DNA from 3 places in the Colwellia sp. 6M3 genome. Region 3 is predicted to be linked to each of the others. Evidence: predicted binding sites of a transcription regulator. Region 3 holds the regulator's gene; each other region holds the start of a gene.
The links. The regulator FNR, encoded in region 3, switches genes on or off when oxygen is low (the NO sensors DNR and NnrR bind a similar motif). The targets are predictions, from matches to a motif close to TTGATCTAGATCAA.
Positions count from the first base shown of each region.

Region 1: clpB (ATP-dependent chaperone ClpB) is a predicted target of FNR. The motif match lies at 3,501-3,514, and genes of this name have one in related genera.
Region 2: napF (ferredoxin-type protein NapF) is a predicted target of FNR. The motif match lies at 3,512-3,525, and genes of this name have one in related genera.

Region 1 covers NZ_JACGWF010000075.1:13,914-20,174, reverse strand. Annotated here, with positions in the region: gene pssA (CDP-diacylglycerol--serine O-phosphatidyltransferase) at 1-81, opposite strand, end outside; gene H4J50_RS14505 (DUF4124 domain-containing protein) at 313-756, shown strand; gene clpB (ATP-dependent chaperone ClpB) at 815-3,403, opposite strand; gene pgeF (peptidoglycan editing factor PgeF) at 3,550-4,383, opposite strand; gene rluD (23S rRNA pseudouridine(1911/1915/1917) synthase RluD) at 4,373-5,350, opposite strand; gene H4J50_RS14485 (outer membrane protein assembly factor BamD) at 5,504-6,261, shown strand, end outside.
Region 2 covers NZ_JACGWF010000005.1:39,477-45,737, forward strand. Annotated here, with positions in the region: gene napA (nitrate reductase catalytic subunit NapA) at 1-2,415, opposite strand, end outside; gene H4J50_RS02270 (chaperone NapD) at 2,412-2,714, opposite strand; gene H4J50_RS02275 (TIGR02808 family protein) at 2,727-2,900, opposite strand; gene napF (ferredoxin-type protein NapF) at 2,893-3,396, opposite strand; gene prfC (peptide chain release factor 3) at 3,897-5,477, shown strand; gene argS (arginine--tRNA ligase) at 5,622-6,261, shown strand, end outside.
Region 3 covers NZ_JACGWF010000007.1:14,129-20,389, forward strand. Annotated here, with positions in the region: gene H4J50_RS02905 (SGNH/GDSL hydrolase family protein) at 1-495, opposite strand, end outside; gene uspE (universal stress protein UspE) at 827-1,759, opposite strand; gene fnr (fumarate/nitrate reduction transcriptional regulator Fnr) at 1,954-2,673, opposite strand; gene H4J50_RS02920 (sulfite exporter TauE/SafE family protein) at 2,718-3,380, opposite strand; gene ccoS (cbb3-type cytochrome oxidase assembly protein CcoS) at 3,370-3,618, opposite strand; gene H4J50_RS02930 (heavy metal translocating P-type ATPase) at 3,615-6,014, opposite strand; gene H4J50_RS02935 (FixH family protein) at 6,044-6,261, opposite strand, start outside.

The sequences.
Region 1 (6,261 bases), on a different contig from region 3:
TAGACCTGCTGTAGTTAATAAATTAGGTAACAGATAAATACCGCGAGTTTGAAGCGAGTCATCATTGTTTTTGTCTTGCATAAATTAAACCGAAAGAAGTTAAAATGAGTTATATAGGGGTAATCTAGCATAAGTTTATTTATTAACGGTAGCTGTAGTACAAATGAATGATTAATAAAAGGATAAAAATTTGTAAACTGGCCTCTGTGTTGCTATAAAACACAGTAGATATTACATTTATATCGTGTGTATTCATTTCAAACGAGATTAAATGTTAGTAATGTTAGTATTAATTTATGGGTAGGTACCGTTATGAACATTAAGACATTGTTGTTTTTTTCGATGATATTAGTGTATTCCGATGTTTTCGCAGCCGAACAGATCACCATTTATCGTTGGATTGACAAGGAAGATGTTGTTCATTTTAGTCAAAACCAACCACCACATGATGACTATATTGAAATTAGTATGGCAAAAAATCAAAAATCTGCAGCCACAATTGAAAAAGATATGTCTAGTTTAAGTTCACAATCTACTGATAAATCTTTTGTTACCGCACAAGAGAATAGTGATGCAATTGATAATATCAATCAAGATAAGTGTATTACTGCACGAGATAATTTAAGCACTTTACAGAATTTTGATAAAATTCAATATAAAGATGAAACGGGTAATGTGAAAGTATTAGGTGCTTTGGAAAAACAACAACAATTAGCAATGAATGAAAAACAGGTAGAAGTTTATTGTACCGAGTAACAAACTCCATACTCCTACCTGCTTAGGTTAAAACTAGCTAAAACCTAAATTAAATAGCTTAACTCTTCACATTATTAACAGTGAAATTTAAGCTATTGTCACTTAGCTCTACAAAAATATGATCCCCTGCTGAAAACTCGTTCGCTAACAATTTATGTGCAAGCGGGTTTTCTATCTCCTGTTGAATAGCTCGTTTTAACGGTCTAGCACCAAAAATTGGGTCAAATCCTGCAGCGGCAATAAACGATAATGCCTCATCTGAAACGGTCATACTGATATCTCTTGCTTCTAATCTTTTGATTAAAGCCGATATTTGAATACTCGCAATACTTTGAATTTGCTCAGAGAGTAACGGATGAAAAACTACAGTTTCATCGACACGGTTTATAAACTCAGGTTTGAAGTGATGACTCAATTCAGCTATTACACGCGTTTTCATTTGTTGATATTGACTGTCATCGCCAAACTCTTGAATAATGTCGGAACCAATATTTGAAGTCATAATGATCACTGTGTTTTTAAAATCAACAGTGCGTCCTTGGCCATCCGTTAACCTTCCATCATCTAATACCTGCAGTAATATATTAAAAACATCAGGATGTGCTTTCTCAATTTCATCAAGTAATATAACAGAATAAGGTTTACGCCTTACCGCCTCAGTTAAATACCCTCCTTCTTCATAACCAACATAACCAGGAGGTGCACCAACTAAACGCGCAACAGAATGCTTTTCCATAAACTCTGACATATCAACACGCACTAATGAATCTTCACTATCGAAAAGAAAATGAGCTAATGCTTTGGTTAATTCTGTTTTTCCTACGCCAGTTGGTCCGAGGAATAAAAAGGAACCTATAGGTTGATCAGGATCTGCCAAACCTGCTCTTGATCTTCGAATAGCGTTTGATACGGATACCACGGCTTCAGATTGTCCGATAACACGTTTGTGAAGATTGTCTTCCATGTGTAGTAGTTTATCACTTTCGCCTTCAAGCATTTTTGCTACCGGTATGCCAGTAGCACGGCTCAATACGTCTGCAATTTCAACATCAGTGACTTTATTTCTAAGTAAAGTCATTTCTTGCATCTCAGCTTGGCAAGCAAGATCAAGCTGTTTTTCAAGATCGGGTATACGACTATATTGTAGCTCTGCCATGGTATTTAGATCGCCTACTCTTCGAGCAGCTTCGAGTTCAATGCGGGCTTTCTCTAGATCTGTTTTAATCGCCTGCGTGCCATGAAGTGCAGCTTTTTCGGTTTTCCACACTTCATCTAATTCGTCATAACTTAATTGGCAAGTTGCTATATCTTCTGAAATCAGCTCCAAACGTTTTTTGGAGGCGCTATCAGAATCTTTTGATAATGCTCTTTGTTCAAGTTTTAGCTGAATTAAACGTCGCTCTAATCTATCTAAGTTCTCAGGCTTTGAATCCATTTGCATACGAATACTCGACGCTGCTTCGTCGATAAGATCAATCGCTTTATCAGGCAGTTGGCGGTCGCTTACATACCGATGTGACAATGTTGCAGCGGCAACAATAGCAGGATCGGTTATTTCAACATTATGGTGTAACTCATAACGTTCTTTAAGACCACGTAAAATGGCAATCGTATCTTCTACACTAGGTTCATCAACCAGTACTTTTTGAAAACGCCGCTCTAAAGCTGCATCTTTTTCAATATATTGACGATACTCATCTAAGGTAGTAGCACCAACACAATGTAAATCCCCTCTTGCTAGCGCAGGTTTTAGCATATTTCCTGCATCCATAGCTCCGTCACTTTTGCCAGCGCCGACCATAGTATGCAATTCATCAATAAATAGTATCACCTGCCCTTCAAGCTGGTTTAGTTCGCTAAGTACAGCTTTAAGGCGCTCTTCAAATTCACCACGATATTTAGCACCAGCAACAAGCGCGCCCATATCAAGTGATAAGACTCGCTTATTTCTAATACCTTCAGGCACTTCGTGATCAACAATACGTTGAGCTAACCCTTCAACAATGGCAGTTTTACCTACACCAGGCTGACCAATGAGTACCGGGTTGTTTTTTGTGCGTCTTTGCAATACTTGAATAGTTCGTCTGATTTCATCATCTCGACCTATAACAGGGTCTAATTTACCTTGCTCTGCTAGCTCGGTTAAATCTACGGTATATTTATCGAGTGCCTGGCGTACTTCTTCAGCATTAACATCGTCGACATTTTTCCCACCACGAATGTGGATAATTGCGTCTTGCAAACGTTGCTCACTCGCACCTAGTCCTTTAAGAATTTGTCCAAGTTTACCTTTATCTTGTAACGCTGCCAGCATGAATATTTCTGAAGAAATAAACTTATCACCGTGCTTTTGTGCAAACTTGTCACAAAGATTTAAAATATTTCCCATCGCCGATGACAATTGTACTTCGCCACCGGTACCGGACACTTGTGCTAATTCATCAATAGCAGCTTCAACTTGTGTTCTAAGTGTTCGAACATTGATACCCGCACTTTTTAAAAGTGGAATAATGCTACTCGCGTTTTGGTTTAATAACGCAAGCATTAAATGGATAGGCTCTATAAATTGGTGATCTTTACCTAATGCTATAGATTGAGCATCAGATATTGCTACTTGAAATGTTTGTGTAAATCGATCTAAACGCATTAACGTTCTCCTAATGCCATGTTACTGGGCTTACAGTATAGTTAACTATGTTATGAGGACACTTAGACGTATTTTCAAGCATTGGAAAACTATAACCTTGATGAAGATCAATTAATGGAATATTAGAAAGCTTGAAATTAAACAATTTATTTTATAACGATAATGCTAGCCATTCTCCCGGTCTGGCCATCCCGGCGATAAGAATAGTACTTATCACGCAAGGTATGAGTACATTCATTCAATGAAGTGATATTTTTTACACCTAAATTCGAAAGTTGCAATTGAGCAATCAAGTGTAAATTTGCTAAATATTTTATTGGATCGTCATTGAGCGATTTGATAAGTTTAAAAGCTTGCTCGAACTGTGTGGAAACCTGACAGAAAGCTTGTTTTACTTCATGTCCAACTTCAAAAAACTGTTCGCCAATACAAGGCCCCATCCACACTACAATGTCATTTACTGAGCTTTGCATTAATGTAATGGTTTCCTCAATAATGTTTGCAGCTAAAGGTCGCCAACCAGCATGAATTGCGGCAATTTCGCTGCCATCGCTGTTTGATAATAAAATAGGTAAGCAGTCTGCAGTCATAATTGCTAAAGCAATTCCTTGGCTGCGAGTTATCGCTGCATCAGCTATAATCGGGTTATTATCATGATGCTCAACGTTAGCTACTTTATTACCATGAACTTGAGTTAACCATTGAATTTTAGTTTCAGAAGGTAGGTACTTTAAAAGTAGCTTTCTGTTTTGAATAACTAGATCAGGACAGTCACCAACATGATCACCCAAATTAAAAGCATCAAACTCTGGCGCCAATGGTGTCGAAGCTTCATGTTCAATTGTGACTATGAGCGATGAAGGCTCTGCATTACTAGGCAACAACTTCTTTTGAGTTGGTAATCGGTTGGTAGTAAAGGCCAACACGCGTTCTGTTGGCCATTTGATATACTGTATATTGTCTGAAGGGTTAAAAATCACTATCGACGAGATTATTTTTTGTATCTATACGTAACATTTCAGCTAATGCGACCATATCATCAGGTACATCAGCATGCCATGTCATTTGTACACCCGATATCGGATGATACAGAGATAACATTGCAGCATGCAGGGCCTGACGCTTGAATTGACGTAACATTTCACGTAATTCTTCTGATGCATTTTTAGGTGGACGAGGTCGACCACCATACACAGGGTCACCCACAAGTGGATGCGTTATATGTGCCATATGCACGCGTATTTGATGTGTGCGCCCAGTTTCCAAACGCAAACGTAAACGTGTGTGTAACCTGAATTTTTCCATTACACGGTAATGCGTCACCGAAGGACGGCCTGAAAAGGTTACGGCCATATGTGTACGCTTTGTAGCATGACGGCCAATCGGCTCATCAACTAAACCACCAGCGGTCATAATACCGCTGGCAATAGCTTCATATTCACGAGTAATTTCACGCGCTTGAAGAGATTCAACCAAGTTGGTTTGAGCGGCAATAGTTTTTGCTACTACCATTAGGCCTGTTGTGTCTTTATCCAAACGATGAACAATACCTGCACGCGGCACAACATCTAGTTGAGGGCAATGATGAAGTAAGGCGTTAAGCACTGTACCATCTGGGTTACCCGCACCAGGGTGCACAACAAAGCCAGCAGGTTTGTTGATCACTAAAATATCGTCATCTTCGTAGACAATATTAAGTGGTAAATCTTGCGCTTTAAAACGCACTTCCGCTTCAACTTCAGTATTGATGGCAATAAGCTCACCACCGAACATTTTTTCGCGGGGTACATCGACTACAACGTCGTCAACCGTAACATGACCGGCTAAAATCCACTCTTTTAAACGTGAACGTGAATAATCAGGGAACATTTCGGCCAAAGTCTGGTCGAAACGTTTGCCTAAGCATGATTCGGGAACCGTGTCCCGGTGTTGAATTATCTCAGCCATTAAACTCTCTATTAATTAGCACTGTGCAAGGCAGGATTGCTAGGTTAGAATGCCAGTGCTTATTTTACCTCTTTGCTAAAGCAATTACATTAAGTAATTATAGCGAGGAAGATATTTATTTTTAACTAAAACAAAGTAGTGATATTGAAGTCTATGGAAAAAGTGACAATAAAAATAATGTGCCTTGCACTCGTGTTAGCAATAACTGGTTGCTCAGGCACAAACGAAAAAGATATAAAAAAGGTGCCGGACAAGTCTGCTCAAGCATTATTTTCTGATGCTAGACAATCACTTGACAATGGATTATATCAAAAGGCTATACAAATATTATCGGCGATAGATTCTCGATTTCCTTATGGTCCTATCTCTCATCAGGTACAATTAGATTTAATTTATGCTTATTATAAAAGTGGTAATGCTGCGCAAGGTCTAGCCTTAACAGATAGATTTTTAAGACTTAACCCTTCACATGCAAACATAGACTACGTTTATTATATGCGTGCGTTAATCAATGTTGCTACTCAAGAAAATTTATTCCAAAATCTTGCAGGTATTGACCGTTCAGACCGTGATCCTTCAGCAGCTCGCGATGCATTTAAAGATTTAAAGATATTATTAGAGAAATACCCTAACAGTAAATATGCTGCTGACTCACGTCAACGCATGATCGCCATTAAATCACGACTAGCGAAGTATGAATTATCTGTTGCACGTTATTACTTGAAGCGTGAAGCGTATGTTTCATCAGCTAACCGAGGAAAATATATTGTTGAATACTTTTCTCCTAGCGCAGAAACAGAAGAAGCATTAGAAATTATGATTGTCTGTTACGAAAAACTGGGCTTAACTGATTTGCAAGTTAATGCCAAACAAGTGTTAGCTGCAAACTACCCAAATAACCCTTTAGTTTC
Region 2 (6,261 bases), on a different contig from region 3:
GACTTTATTGACTAATTGTTTAGCGTCAAACCACGGCATAAACACCAAACCTTTTGGAGGTCGGTTTCGACCTCTGGTTTCAATTCGAGACTCAACTTCACCTCGACGAGACGCCATCAACACTTTATCGCCGCGGCGCAGACTACGCTCTCTGGCATCATCTGGGTGCATAAAAATCACCGCATCAGGAAAGGCTTTATGTAGCTCTGGCACTCGTGATGTCATGGACCCTGAATGCCAATGTTCAAGTACCCGTCCGGTACTAAGCCATAAGTTATACTCTTCATCTGGCGATTCTGCAGGTGGCTCGTAAGGCAATGCAAAAATTACCGCTTTATTATCTTTGTGACCATAAAACTGCACTTCACTGCCTTTTTCTACGTAAGGATCATGGCCTTCTCTAAAACGCCATTGTGTTTCTTTACCGTTAACCACTGGCCACCGTAAACCACGTTCTTCGTGATATCGGTCAAACGGCGCTAAATCGTGACCATGACCACGCCCAAATTCAGCATATTCTTCAAACAAACCTTTTTGGATATAAAAACCAAAAGCATCACCTTCAAAGTTGGCATCGCCTTTTGATTCACTCATCGGGAATTTATCCACTTTGCCATTAGCGTATAACACGTCGTATAGCGTTTTACCGCGAAGTTCAGGTTGTTTTGCAATCAAGGCTTCTGGCCACACTTCTTCAACTTTAAAACGTTTAGAAAACTCCACTAATTGCCAGAGATCTGAGCGCGCATCGCCTGGAGCATTTACTTGTTGATGCCAAAATTGTGTTCTACGTTCGGCATTACCGTACGCGCCCTCTTTTTCTACCCACATCGCTGTCGGTAAAATAAGATCAGCAGCTTGTGCCGTAACGGTGGGATAAGGGTCTGACACGACAATAAAGTTTTCTGGATTACGATAACCCGGGATCGCCTCTTCATTAATGTTCGGCGCCGCTTGCATATTGTTATTACACATCACCCAATAGGCATTGAGCTCGCCATCTTTTAACATACGATTTTGTAATACCGCATGGTAACCAGGTTTAGGAGGAATAGTTCCTTCGGGTAACTGCCAAATTTTCTCAGCTATCGCTCTGTGTTTAGGGTTTGCAACTTGTAAATCAGCTGGTAAACGATGAGAGAATGTTCCAACTTCACGTGCAGTGCCACAAGCTGAGGGCTGACCGGTTAATGAGAACGGGCTATTACCCGGTTCAGAAATTTTACCGGTTAACAAATGCACGTTGTACATTAAATTATTAGCCCAAACTCCACGGGTATGTTGGTTAAACCCCATGGTCCAAAATGACGTTACTTTCACTTTTGGATCAGCGTACAACTTAGCCATTTCAATTAAATTAGCCTCAGGCACGCCAGAAAGCTTTGATACTGATTCCACCGTATAAGTACTAACAAACTTAGCGTAGGCTTCAAATGTCATCGGCTTTGATTCACCACTGCCGGCATTTTTCGCCGCTTTTTCTAAAGGATGCGTTGGGCGTAAGCCATAACCTATATCCGTTACCCCTTCACGCACATTGACGTGCTTTTTCATGAAGTCTTCATTAACAGCATTATTTTGAATAATGTAGTTAGCAATAAAGTTTAAAATAGCCAAATCTGTTTGTGGAGTGAAAATCATGCCATTATCGGCAAGTTCAAAACTACGGTGTTTATAGGTTGATAACACATTAACTTTAACGTGCGACGCACTTAAACGACGATCGGTGAGTCGTGACCATAAAATAGGATGCATTTCCGCCATGTTGGAGCCCCAAAGCACAAAGGCATCAGCATGTTCCAAATCGTCGTAACAGCCCATAGGCTCATCGATACCAAAGGTACGCATAAAACCACCAACAGCTGAAGCCATACAATGTCGAGCATTTGGGTCTATATTATTCGTTAAAAAGCCTGCTTTCATCAGTTTAGAGGCCGCATAGCCTTCCCAAACAGTCCATTGACCTGAGCCAAACATACCGACCGAGGTTGGGCCCTTTTTTTTAATCGCGGCTTTAAATTTATCAGCCATAACATCAAAGGCTTTGTCCCAGCTTACCGGTGTAAAGTCGCCTTCTTTATCGTATTTACCGTCGGTCATTCTTAATAATGGCTGCGTTAAACGATCTTTACCGTACATAATTTTCGATAAAAAATAGCCTTTTATACAGTTTAAGCCTTTATTAACTTCTGCTTCTGGATCGCCCTGTGTTGCCACTACTTTGCCATGTTGAGTGCCGACTAAAACACTGCAACCTGTACCACAAAAACGACAAGGTGCTTTGTCCCACTTAATCGTACTTTTTGACGATTGTGTGATCAAATTAGTCGCTGACAAAGGAACCGAAACGCCAGCGGCAACAGCGGTGGCTGCAATCGCATTAGCTTTAATAAAATCACGTCGAGTTAAGGTCATAATGCTTTCCCCTGGTGCTGTGGCAATCCGGCATCGTTATGATGAAATATTAGTGATGACGAGATAACCCCAGAAACATTGCTCATATCTGTAATGGTATCTATGATGCGTTTTGCTGGATTTTTTTCTCCCTCAAGGCCCTCTACAGTGAAAACTAAACTGCCATTTTCTCCTTTTGCATGTATCTCAGCACCGGGAAAGGCTTGTAAATCATCAGCAACTTTAGCCGCGTTGTCTGGGTAAGCCATAAACATAACTCCGGCAATATTTACTGGGCTTTCTTCTAAAAGGTTAATCATATTTTTGCCCTCTTATACTTTTTCGTTTGCTTCAACTGAATGCTCAAGCACGGCTGCAGGCTTAGCGCCAAATATTTTTAAAATAATAACCGCGACTAAGGCTGTGGCGATAAAGCCAAAAACAAATATCAGTGGCATTGAGGTATAACCTAAAATATTCCATATCAACTGCTCTAAATCACTCATGTTCTGCTCCCAATAATGTTGTTGAAAGCTTGATTGCCGACTCCGGACAAATAGCGACACAAGCCCCACACCCTGTACAATCTAAAAGTGTAATTTCAGGTTGAGGTACGCTAGCATGCAGGTATTTAAATGAAATAGCATCAGACTCACAACTGTCCTGACAAACTTGGCAGTGCACCTGATTTTTAGCTAAACAACTTTCTTCAATTTCAATAGTTAACTGCCAAGGGACAGCGTCCAAAGGTTTGAATAATGGTTCTTTACAGGCCTTCACACATTGTTGACAAAAGGTACATTTGCCAGCAAAAAAATTAATTTCAGGAAAACCACCATCACCTTTAACAATAATATTTTCCTCACAAGCATCCATGCAATCGCCACATTGCGTGCAGCCTTGAGTAAATAACTTTTCGTCTACGGTCCAAGGTAATCTAATCGCTGGCGGTGTAGAAACATGCTTGGCTCGCATAAAGTTACGACGGCTTAAATCAACCATAAATCCCCTCCACTTGAAAAAAGTAAAACAACTACATTTTTCCAAGTTAATTAACTGACATAGATCACATAAAAACATTATTAACTGACGATACTGCATTTAATCATTGCGTTACTTGATGTAAATCAAGTTTCTCTTGTACTTAATAGATAAAACCTTGAATGAGATAAAAATGAATAACGCTAAGATGAAATTAGTGATTAACCATGCGAAGTTATTTTCATTTTAGCTATGCGCATTTAAATAATTTTGAAGTGTTTTGTACCTAATAACGACTTATCCACCCTAACTTTAAAATGTGTCATTAGCTGAAATATCCGAGGTTATTGTTTAAGTTAAGCACTTCCTGGTAGGAACATTTAACTATCGTGGTAAAAAATTGAAATTAAAATTAAAATACAAGATATTGTTACTGCCCTTCGCACTTGTTTTCGCTATAATGTTGCGCTTTAAAATTTTAGTTAAATTCTATTCATCCACTTTTAAAACAGGTAATTTGCATGTCTGTACAACAGCAGGAAGTCGACCTTCGACGCACCTTCGCTATTATTTCTCATCCTGATGCGGGTAAAACGACGATCACTGAAAAGGTTTTACTTTTTGGTCAAGCTTTACAAAAAGCCGGTACCGTAAAAGGTAAAAAGTCGGGACAACATGCGAAATCTGACTGGATGGAGATGGAAAAAGAACGTGGTATTTCAATAACCACTTCTGTAATGCAATTTCCCTATAAAAACTGTTTAGTTAATTTACTCGATACACCGGGTCATGAAGATTTCTCAGAAGATACCTACCGTACGCTAACCGCAGTTGACTCTTGTTTGATGGTTATCGACGTTGCTAAGGGTGTAGAAGCACGTACCATTAAATTAATGGAAGTTACTCGTCTGCGTGACACCCCTATAATTACCTTCATGAATAAAATGGACCGTGATGTTCGCGACCCAATGGAAGTCATGGATGAAGTTGAAGACGTACTAAAAATAAAATGTGCCCCTATTACCTGGCCAATTGGCATGGGTAAAGAGTTTAAGGGTGTATATAACATTTTAACCGATGAAATATTTTTATATCAAACAGGCCAAGGTCACACTATTCAAGAAAAGCGTGTTATTAAAGGTATCGATAACCCAGAATTAGATAAAGTTATTGGTAACTACGCTGATGATTTGCGAGAAGAGCTAGAGCTTGTTGCTGGCGCGTCACATGAGTTTAATCTTGAAGAATTTTTAAAGGGTGAACTTACACCGGTGTTTTTTGGTACTGCATTAGGTAACTTTGGTGTTGACCATATGCTCGACGGCTTAACTCGCTGGGCACCAAAACCATTGCCGCGCGAAACCGACACTCGTATTGTTACTGCTGAAGAAGAAAAGTTCTCAGGTTTTGTTTTTAAAATTCAAGCCAATATGGATCCAAAACATCGTGACCGTATTGCATTCATGCGTATTTGTTCAGGCAAATATGAAAAAGGCATGAAAATGAAACAAGTGCGCATCGGCAAAGACGTAAGAATTGCTGACGCAGTAACCTTTATGGCTGGTGACCGCTCTAATGTTGAGCAAGCTTATGCTGGCGATATTATTGGTTTACATAACCATGGCAGTATTCAAATTGGTGATACCTTTACCGCTGGTGAAGATATGAAGTTTAGCGGTATTCCAAACTTTGCCCCTGAAATGTTCCGCCGAATTCGTTTGCGTGACCCGCTTAAAGCTAAGCAATTACAAAAAGGTCTTATCCAGTTGTCTGAAGAAGGCGCTGTGCAGGTATTTAGACCTTTCAACTCGAACGATATGATCGTTGGCGCGGTTGGTGTTCTACAATTTGAAGTCGTTGTGCAACGTTTAAAAACTGAATACAAGGTTGATGCTATTTATGAGCCAATTAGCGTAGCAACAGCGCGTTGGTGTACTTGTGATAATGAACGTACGTTAGAGCAATTTGAAAAGAAAGCTTATGACAACCTAGCATTGGATGGCGGTAATAACTTAACTTACATCGCCCCAACTATGGTGAACTTAAGCCTAGCGCAAGAACGTCATCCCGATATTGTGTTTCATAAAACACGCGAACATTAATCTCCTGCAGATTAATTTAAAGCAATTGATGACAAGTAAAAGTCAATCACGTAATTTATCCATAAGCCTAGTGAATAACATTAGGCTTATTCACTCAAGTTGATGCCACACACTTGAGTCTTAATAGAATAAGAGTTAATTAAAATGAATATTAGTAACATCCTAAGTGAAAGAGTTAGTGCAGCAATGACAGTTGCAGGTTTACCTGAAGGCACAAATCCTGCGATAAGTTTATCTAACCGAGCAAATTTTGGTGATTACCAAGCCAATGGTGTTATGGGTGCAGCTAAAAAATTAAAAACCAATCCTCGTGAATTAGCAACCAAAGTGGTTGAAGCACTCGACTTAACGGGTATTGCTGAAAAAATTGAATTAGCAGGCCCAGGGTTTATTAATATTCATTTAGACAAAAACTGGTTAGCAACGCAGTTAAACACAGTATCGAACGATAAAAATTTAGGTGTAAACCAGTCAGAAAAACCGCAAAACGTTGTGGTTGATTATTCTGCTCCAAATCTCGCTAAAGAAATGCACGTAGGTCATTTACGTTCCACCATTATTGGTGACGCTGTAGTGCGTGCGCTTGAGTTTCGTGGTGAACATGTTATTCGTCAAAACCACATGGGTGATTGGGGCACGCAGTTTGGTATGCTACTCGCTCATTTAAGCGATAAATTAGCGTCAGATGAAGTTGCTGAAACTGCTCTTTCTGATTTAGAAAATTTCTATCGTGAAGCAAAAATTCGTTTTGATAACGAAGACGGCTTTGCTGATCGCGCCCGTG
Region 3 (6,261 bases):
ATAATTTGCTGTGGTTTGCATCATTAAGGTATTTAGTCTTTTTGCGCGTACTCCTAGCCACCATCTTAATGGTTGCATAATGCCGGTAAATAAATGCATCGGAGGAAGTGCTGTCAACAACACTTTTGGAGTACCAAATTTGGTGCTACATAAGCTTACAATAGCCTCTATATTGCTAACCCAGAGACTTTCTTTTGTGAGGCCTGTTACATCATTTACACCAATAGATACCAAAATAAAGTCAAACGTTTGTGTTTCTAACTTTTCAATTTCATTGATTAACTGTGTTGAAGTTAGGCCCGTACTCGCTACTAATTGCCAGTTTACTTGATTGTTAATAGCAAGGTTGTTTGATAACTGGCCTGACAATGCATTTTTTTGTTCGTGTGTACCAACACCTGCTGTAGCCGAATCACCAATTATCAATAAACTAATTGGACTGCCATTACCTGTAGAGCCTGAGCGTTCACCTAATGCTTCTGGGAGTTTTATCATGCTAAAACGCACCCATATCGCTTGTAAAAGTAATAAGGGCAGGAGTATCACCGTGCTAATGTAATAAGGTATAAGTCTAAGCGGTTGTTTTATCTTCAATGATAAAGTCCTGATGATGATCTATAAATGATATGTATAGCGTAATAAATATTTGAAGACAAACTTATAACAATTGTGAAGAGAAGATCGTTGGAAATTAGCTTGAGTAATTACCTGTAATTTATTGTAGTTAAGCTAGGGAGAAGTTTTAGCGTTTTATTAAAGCGTCACCTTAAGAATATTTCTATCAATCAGTGACGCTCTTTTAGCTGTATTTTACGTAATAAAGATTTTATTTAACGTCCAAGGGTGAAACGTAACCCTCAGGCTTTAACGCAAGTACATCACAGTTTAGTCTATCAATTACATGTTCTGCTGTATTGCCAATTAGCGCTGCAGATAAACCTGTACGTCCAATGGTGCCTAAAATAACCAGTTCTGCGTCTAAGGCTTCGGCGACACTTTGTATAATATCTTCAGGTAAGCCTTCTTTAATATGAGTGTATTCTTTAGTAATATTAAACGCAGTTGCATGTTCTAACATCGCTTCTTCATGATGTTTTAACATGGCGAGGTTGTAATCATTGGCATCAAACTCTGGAATTTCTATCGCAATATTTACCGGCGTACCAGGGAAAGAATTAACCAAATGTAGGTTTGCTTTCATAACTTTAGCTAGCTGTTTTGCTTCTGCCGTAATTTTATCATTAAGCGCTTTATGCTCTTCTTCTTCGCTGCCAATATTCAATGCAGCAACAATATTGCCATTTTCAGGCCATAAATGCTCTTTCACTAGCAAAACAGGGCAAGGACATTTACGTAAAATGTGCCAATCGGTAGGGGTAAATATTACTGATTTAAATTTGTCGTGTTGATGTGTACCTTTAATGACTATGTCGTAATCATGATCAATAACTTGTGCAATTATTTGCTCGAAAGGACGATTATGCCAGATAACTTTACAATCAATGGTGATATCTGTTACATCGAGTTCAGCAAGTAAAGACTGTAACCATTGAGTACGATCATTTATAACAGATTTACACATAGCTTCACGCTCGTCGCCTGAAAGCATAGTGGTCATCTCATAAGAAAAGTCATATATGGTCAAAAATGCGGTAATACTTGCGCCAGTTTTTCGCGCTAATTCTAATGCTCGTTTTACCGCTTTTTGATCTTCTGTTGTGGGGTCAACAATAGCGAGTATTTTTTGATACTTTTCCATAGCTAATTCCTTATCTTTGCCTGTGGGTATTAGGCCAAACTAAACAGTTAATATATATAATAACAATAACTTATTTTGTAATAATAATAGTTGTTTTAAATCAAATTATTATCATTTATATAAGCTATTTTATATTAATCATAGCGTTAAACTGTTGAATAAGAAAGTATGAAAAAAGGCTGATAAAATTTATCTTAAAGTCCAGCACACTCATTTAATTTTTCAATATTTACAATGGTAATCAGTTTGCCATTAACAGCAATTAAACCATTTTTATCAAAGCGATTAAGGAGTCGGCTTATTGTTTCAACCGTTAAACCAATATAGTTACCAATATCGCTGCGCGTCATAGATAAGCGAAATTCAGAGGCTGATAAGCCACGAGCATTATATCGACTGCTTAAGGTACTAAAAAATGTAGCTAGGCGTTGCTCTGCATTTTTACGATTAAGCAACATTAGCATTTCATGGTCTTCACGAATTTCAGTGCTCATCATGCGCAAAATCTGTTTTTTTAACTTAGGCATGCTGTTAGATAAATGTTCGAGTGTATTATAAGGAATTTCGCAAACCATTGAGGTTTCTAATGCTTTAGCAAAACTTGGGTGCTCTGCATTAGCAATGGCATCAAAGCCAAGTAAATCACCTGCTAAATGAAAACCGGTAATTTGTTCTTCGCCTTGTTTGTTGATGGTATAGGTTTTGAATGTGCCCGAACGAATCGCGTAAAGCGCCTGCATAGGCTGACCATCATTAAAAATCTGCTCTCCTTTTTGAATAGGGAGCTTACGGTCAATAATGTTATCTAGAGTCTCTAGCTCTTGATTATTAAGCGAAAATGGCAAGCATAACTCACTAATACTACAGTTTTGACAGTGAATATGTTGCTGATCGGTACACGATTTATTATTCATAACAGCCTATAAAAACTTCCATGCTGAACACCATATTAGATGCGTTAGCTATATGCTATTAGTATAGAGTAAATGCCGTATGAAATCACCAAAATGGCGGCTAGTTTTCTAAAAACGGGCTGAGTTAATAAAGACTTCACACTGAAAGTGCCGAGTGATACTGACAGCAGCGCAGGTAAAGTACCAAGACCAAAGAAAAACATGATCAAAGCGCCATTTAAAACATCGGCGCTTGCTAATGACCACGTTAACGTAGAATAAACTAAGCCACAGGGTAACCAGCCCCAAAGTGCTCCTAACGCCAATGCACTCTGTATGTTTTTAATGGGCATGAATTTTTTAGTATAAGGTGAGATGTAGCGCCAAATGTTTTTACCTAAATACTCTATGCGGCTTAACCACATTAACCATTGTCCTAGATACAAACCTAGTAGGATTAGAAACACACCTGCAATCGTTTTTAAAATAATAACAGGAAAACCAATATTTTTAGCCGCCATTGAACTGGTGAATGCTACCAAGGCACCAATTAAGCTGTAAGACGCGATTCGGCCAAAATTATAGGCAAATATAATCGCCATTTTTTTATGGCGAGCATGGTCAGATATGCTCGTGGTTAACATGGTGCTAATGCCGCCACACATTACAATACAATGGCCAGAGCCTAGTAAACCAATTATAAATGCGGAAAAAAAATCAAGCGTCATGAGATGACTTTTCTGCTTGTTTTTGTTGCTCGTCGATTTCGCTTAATTCACTGTCTTTTAATTTACTACTGTTGTTTTTATTGCGAATGATATTGTCATTTTCATCATCAAATAAAATGCTCATACCTTGTTTTTCTAAGTCATCAAATTGCTCAGTTTTTACCGCCCAAAAAAACAGATATATGCCAATAGAGGTGAGTAATACAGCAATAGGAATTAATACGTAGATTATGCTCATTTTTTTAGCAGCCTTAATGAATTTGTTACGACTAATATTGAACTGGCCGACATGCCAATTACTGCCATGTAAGGCGCTATATGCCCTGTTACGGCTAACGGCAATACAACCGCATTGTATCCAAAAGCCCAAAGGTAATTTTGCTTTATAACGCGCGTTGTTCGAATGGCAACCTCTCGCAATGTTTGTACGCCTTTAAGCTTATTGTTTAATAATATGACATCTGCGCCATTTTTAGCAATATCAGTACCACTGCCCATGGCAATCGATAAATGAGCGGCGCCTAATACTGGGCTGTCGTTTACCCCATCGCCTACCATAGCAACAGTATGCGAAACTTGTTGATGCTTTATGGCGTTAACTTTGTCTTGCGCTGACAAGTTAGCTTGCACATTACTTAGTTGCAATATTGATTGTAATTTATTGCAGCCTTGGAGGTGATCGCCAGATAACATGCTCGTTTCAATACTTTGTTGATGTAGAAAATCAATTAAAGGTTTCGCGTCATCACGTAAGCCATCATGCAAATAAAATTCAGCGATTAATGTTTCATCTTGCATGAGTACGCACTGAGCACTAAAACATGCCTGTTTGTCATCGTTTAATAACCACGAGCTTTTGCCGATACGATAGTGCTGGTGATTAACTTCACCTGAGATACCTGCGCCAGGAGCCACAACAACTTGGGTAGTTGTTTGGTTAAAATCACGAAATGGTCTAAAGGCTTTTGCTAACGGATGAGCTGAGTGTGCTTCTAACGCCGCGGCAATAGCAAGCACCTGTTGTTTACCTTTTGACGTACTATCAGTTGAATAATCACCATAAGTTTTTACTTCAACAATCGTGAACTCACCTGTAGTTAATGTGCCTGTTTTATCAAAAGATATCGCATCGACTTCAGGCATGGTTTCAAGCACATGAGCTGATTTAATCATGATACCTTCACGATTTAGATTCGTTGTTGCACAGGTAAGCGCCGTTGGTGTTGCTAACGCCAATGCGCAAGGGCAAGTTACAACAAGAACAGATAAAGTAATCCAAAAGGCTTCTTCAGGGGCGTGTTGCAGCCAATATATTGCCGTGGCAATTGAAACCATTAAGATAAGCGCAACAAAGTATTGGGCAATTTTATCTGACAATTTTGCCAACTTTGGTTTATGGCTTTGAGCACTTTCACTCAAGCGAATTAATTGGCTTAAAAAAGACTCTTGGTTGTTATGTTTAACTTTTGCGGTTAGGTTTCCATCGCCATTAATGGTACCCGCAAATATAGCGTCTAATGCTTTTTTCTGTAAGGGCAGTTGTTCACCTGACAACATTGCTTCGTTTATTTGGCTCGTTCCGGTAATTATTTCACTATCTGCGGGGATAGTTTCCCCTGGCTTTATTAAAATAATGTCATCAGCTTTTAAGTAATTCGCGGAAATAAATTGTTCAATACCGTGTTCAACTTTCGTTGCGGTCATTGGCATTAACTTTAATAGATTTGCAGAAACATCAGCGGCGCGACTACGGGCTCTAAATTCAAGAAATTTACCAATAAGCAGTAGAAAGGTAAACATAGAAACAGATTCGAAATATACCTCACCTTGCTGAGTAAATGTTGCCCAGCAACTCGCCATAAAGGCCAATAAAATAGCAATAGATACTGGCACATCCATTGAGAGTTGACGTGCTTTTAAAGCAAAAAATGCGCTTTTATAAAAAGGGTAGGCGCCATAGCTGACAATAGGTAGAGTTAAGAAAAAGCTTGCCCAACGCAAATACATGACATTGTGTTCTGTCATATCTGAAAAAGCACCAAAATATAAACCAAAAGCTATCATCATTACTTGCATCATTAAAATGCCAGAGATACCTAAGCGTTTGATAAAGTTTTTAGCTTGTTTGTTATTTAATTTTTCAGCAGTACTGGCCTTGAATGGCAAGCCATGATAGCCAATTTTATCGATTAAACTGAGAATGTCGCTTAATTTAACTTGGCTTTCTTGCCACTGCACTGTCGCTCGTTGCGTTGTGGCGTTCACATTAATCTTATTAACGCCTTCGAGCTTGCTCACTTGCATTTCAATTAACCATGCACAAGCCGAGCAGCTTATGCCATCAATGGTTAAAATGGTTTCTTTGAAGCCATCATGATAATAAGTAAACTCATTTTGTAAGTTTACATCGTCAAGTATTTCATTGCGTTGAAGTTTTTCAGGTATTAATACTTCACCTTTTTGCGCTGGTGCGCTACGAAAGCGGTAAAAATCGGTTAGGTTGTTATCAACAATCGTTTGTGCGACAGCTTGGCAACCTATGCAACACATAGGTTGATCAATATTGTCGATGTTTGTTATTAAATGAATACCCTTGGGAACGGGTTCGTCACAATGAAAACAAGCTTTGCTCATTAATTTATGCTCACTAATCTACAGGCTAATTAATTTGCTACTGACAGGTCCGGTTTTATCGCAATAAAGTCAGATTGAGGTAGGGTGAGCACGGTTTGAATTTTCCAGTGGTTCTCAAAAGGACTAATGGTTACTTGCCACTTACCAGAAACATTCTGCTCAGCTTCAAAAAAATGCGTAAAGTCACCATTGCCATCAGCCGTTAATGCTAAATAAAAATCTCGGTCCGCTAATGTTGGGTGATAAA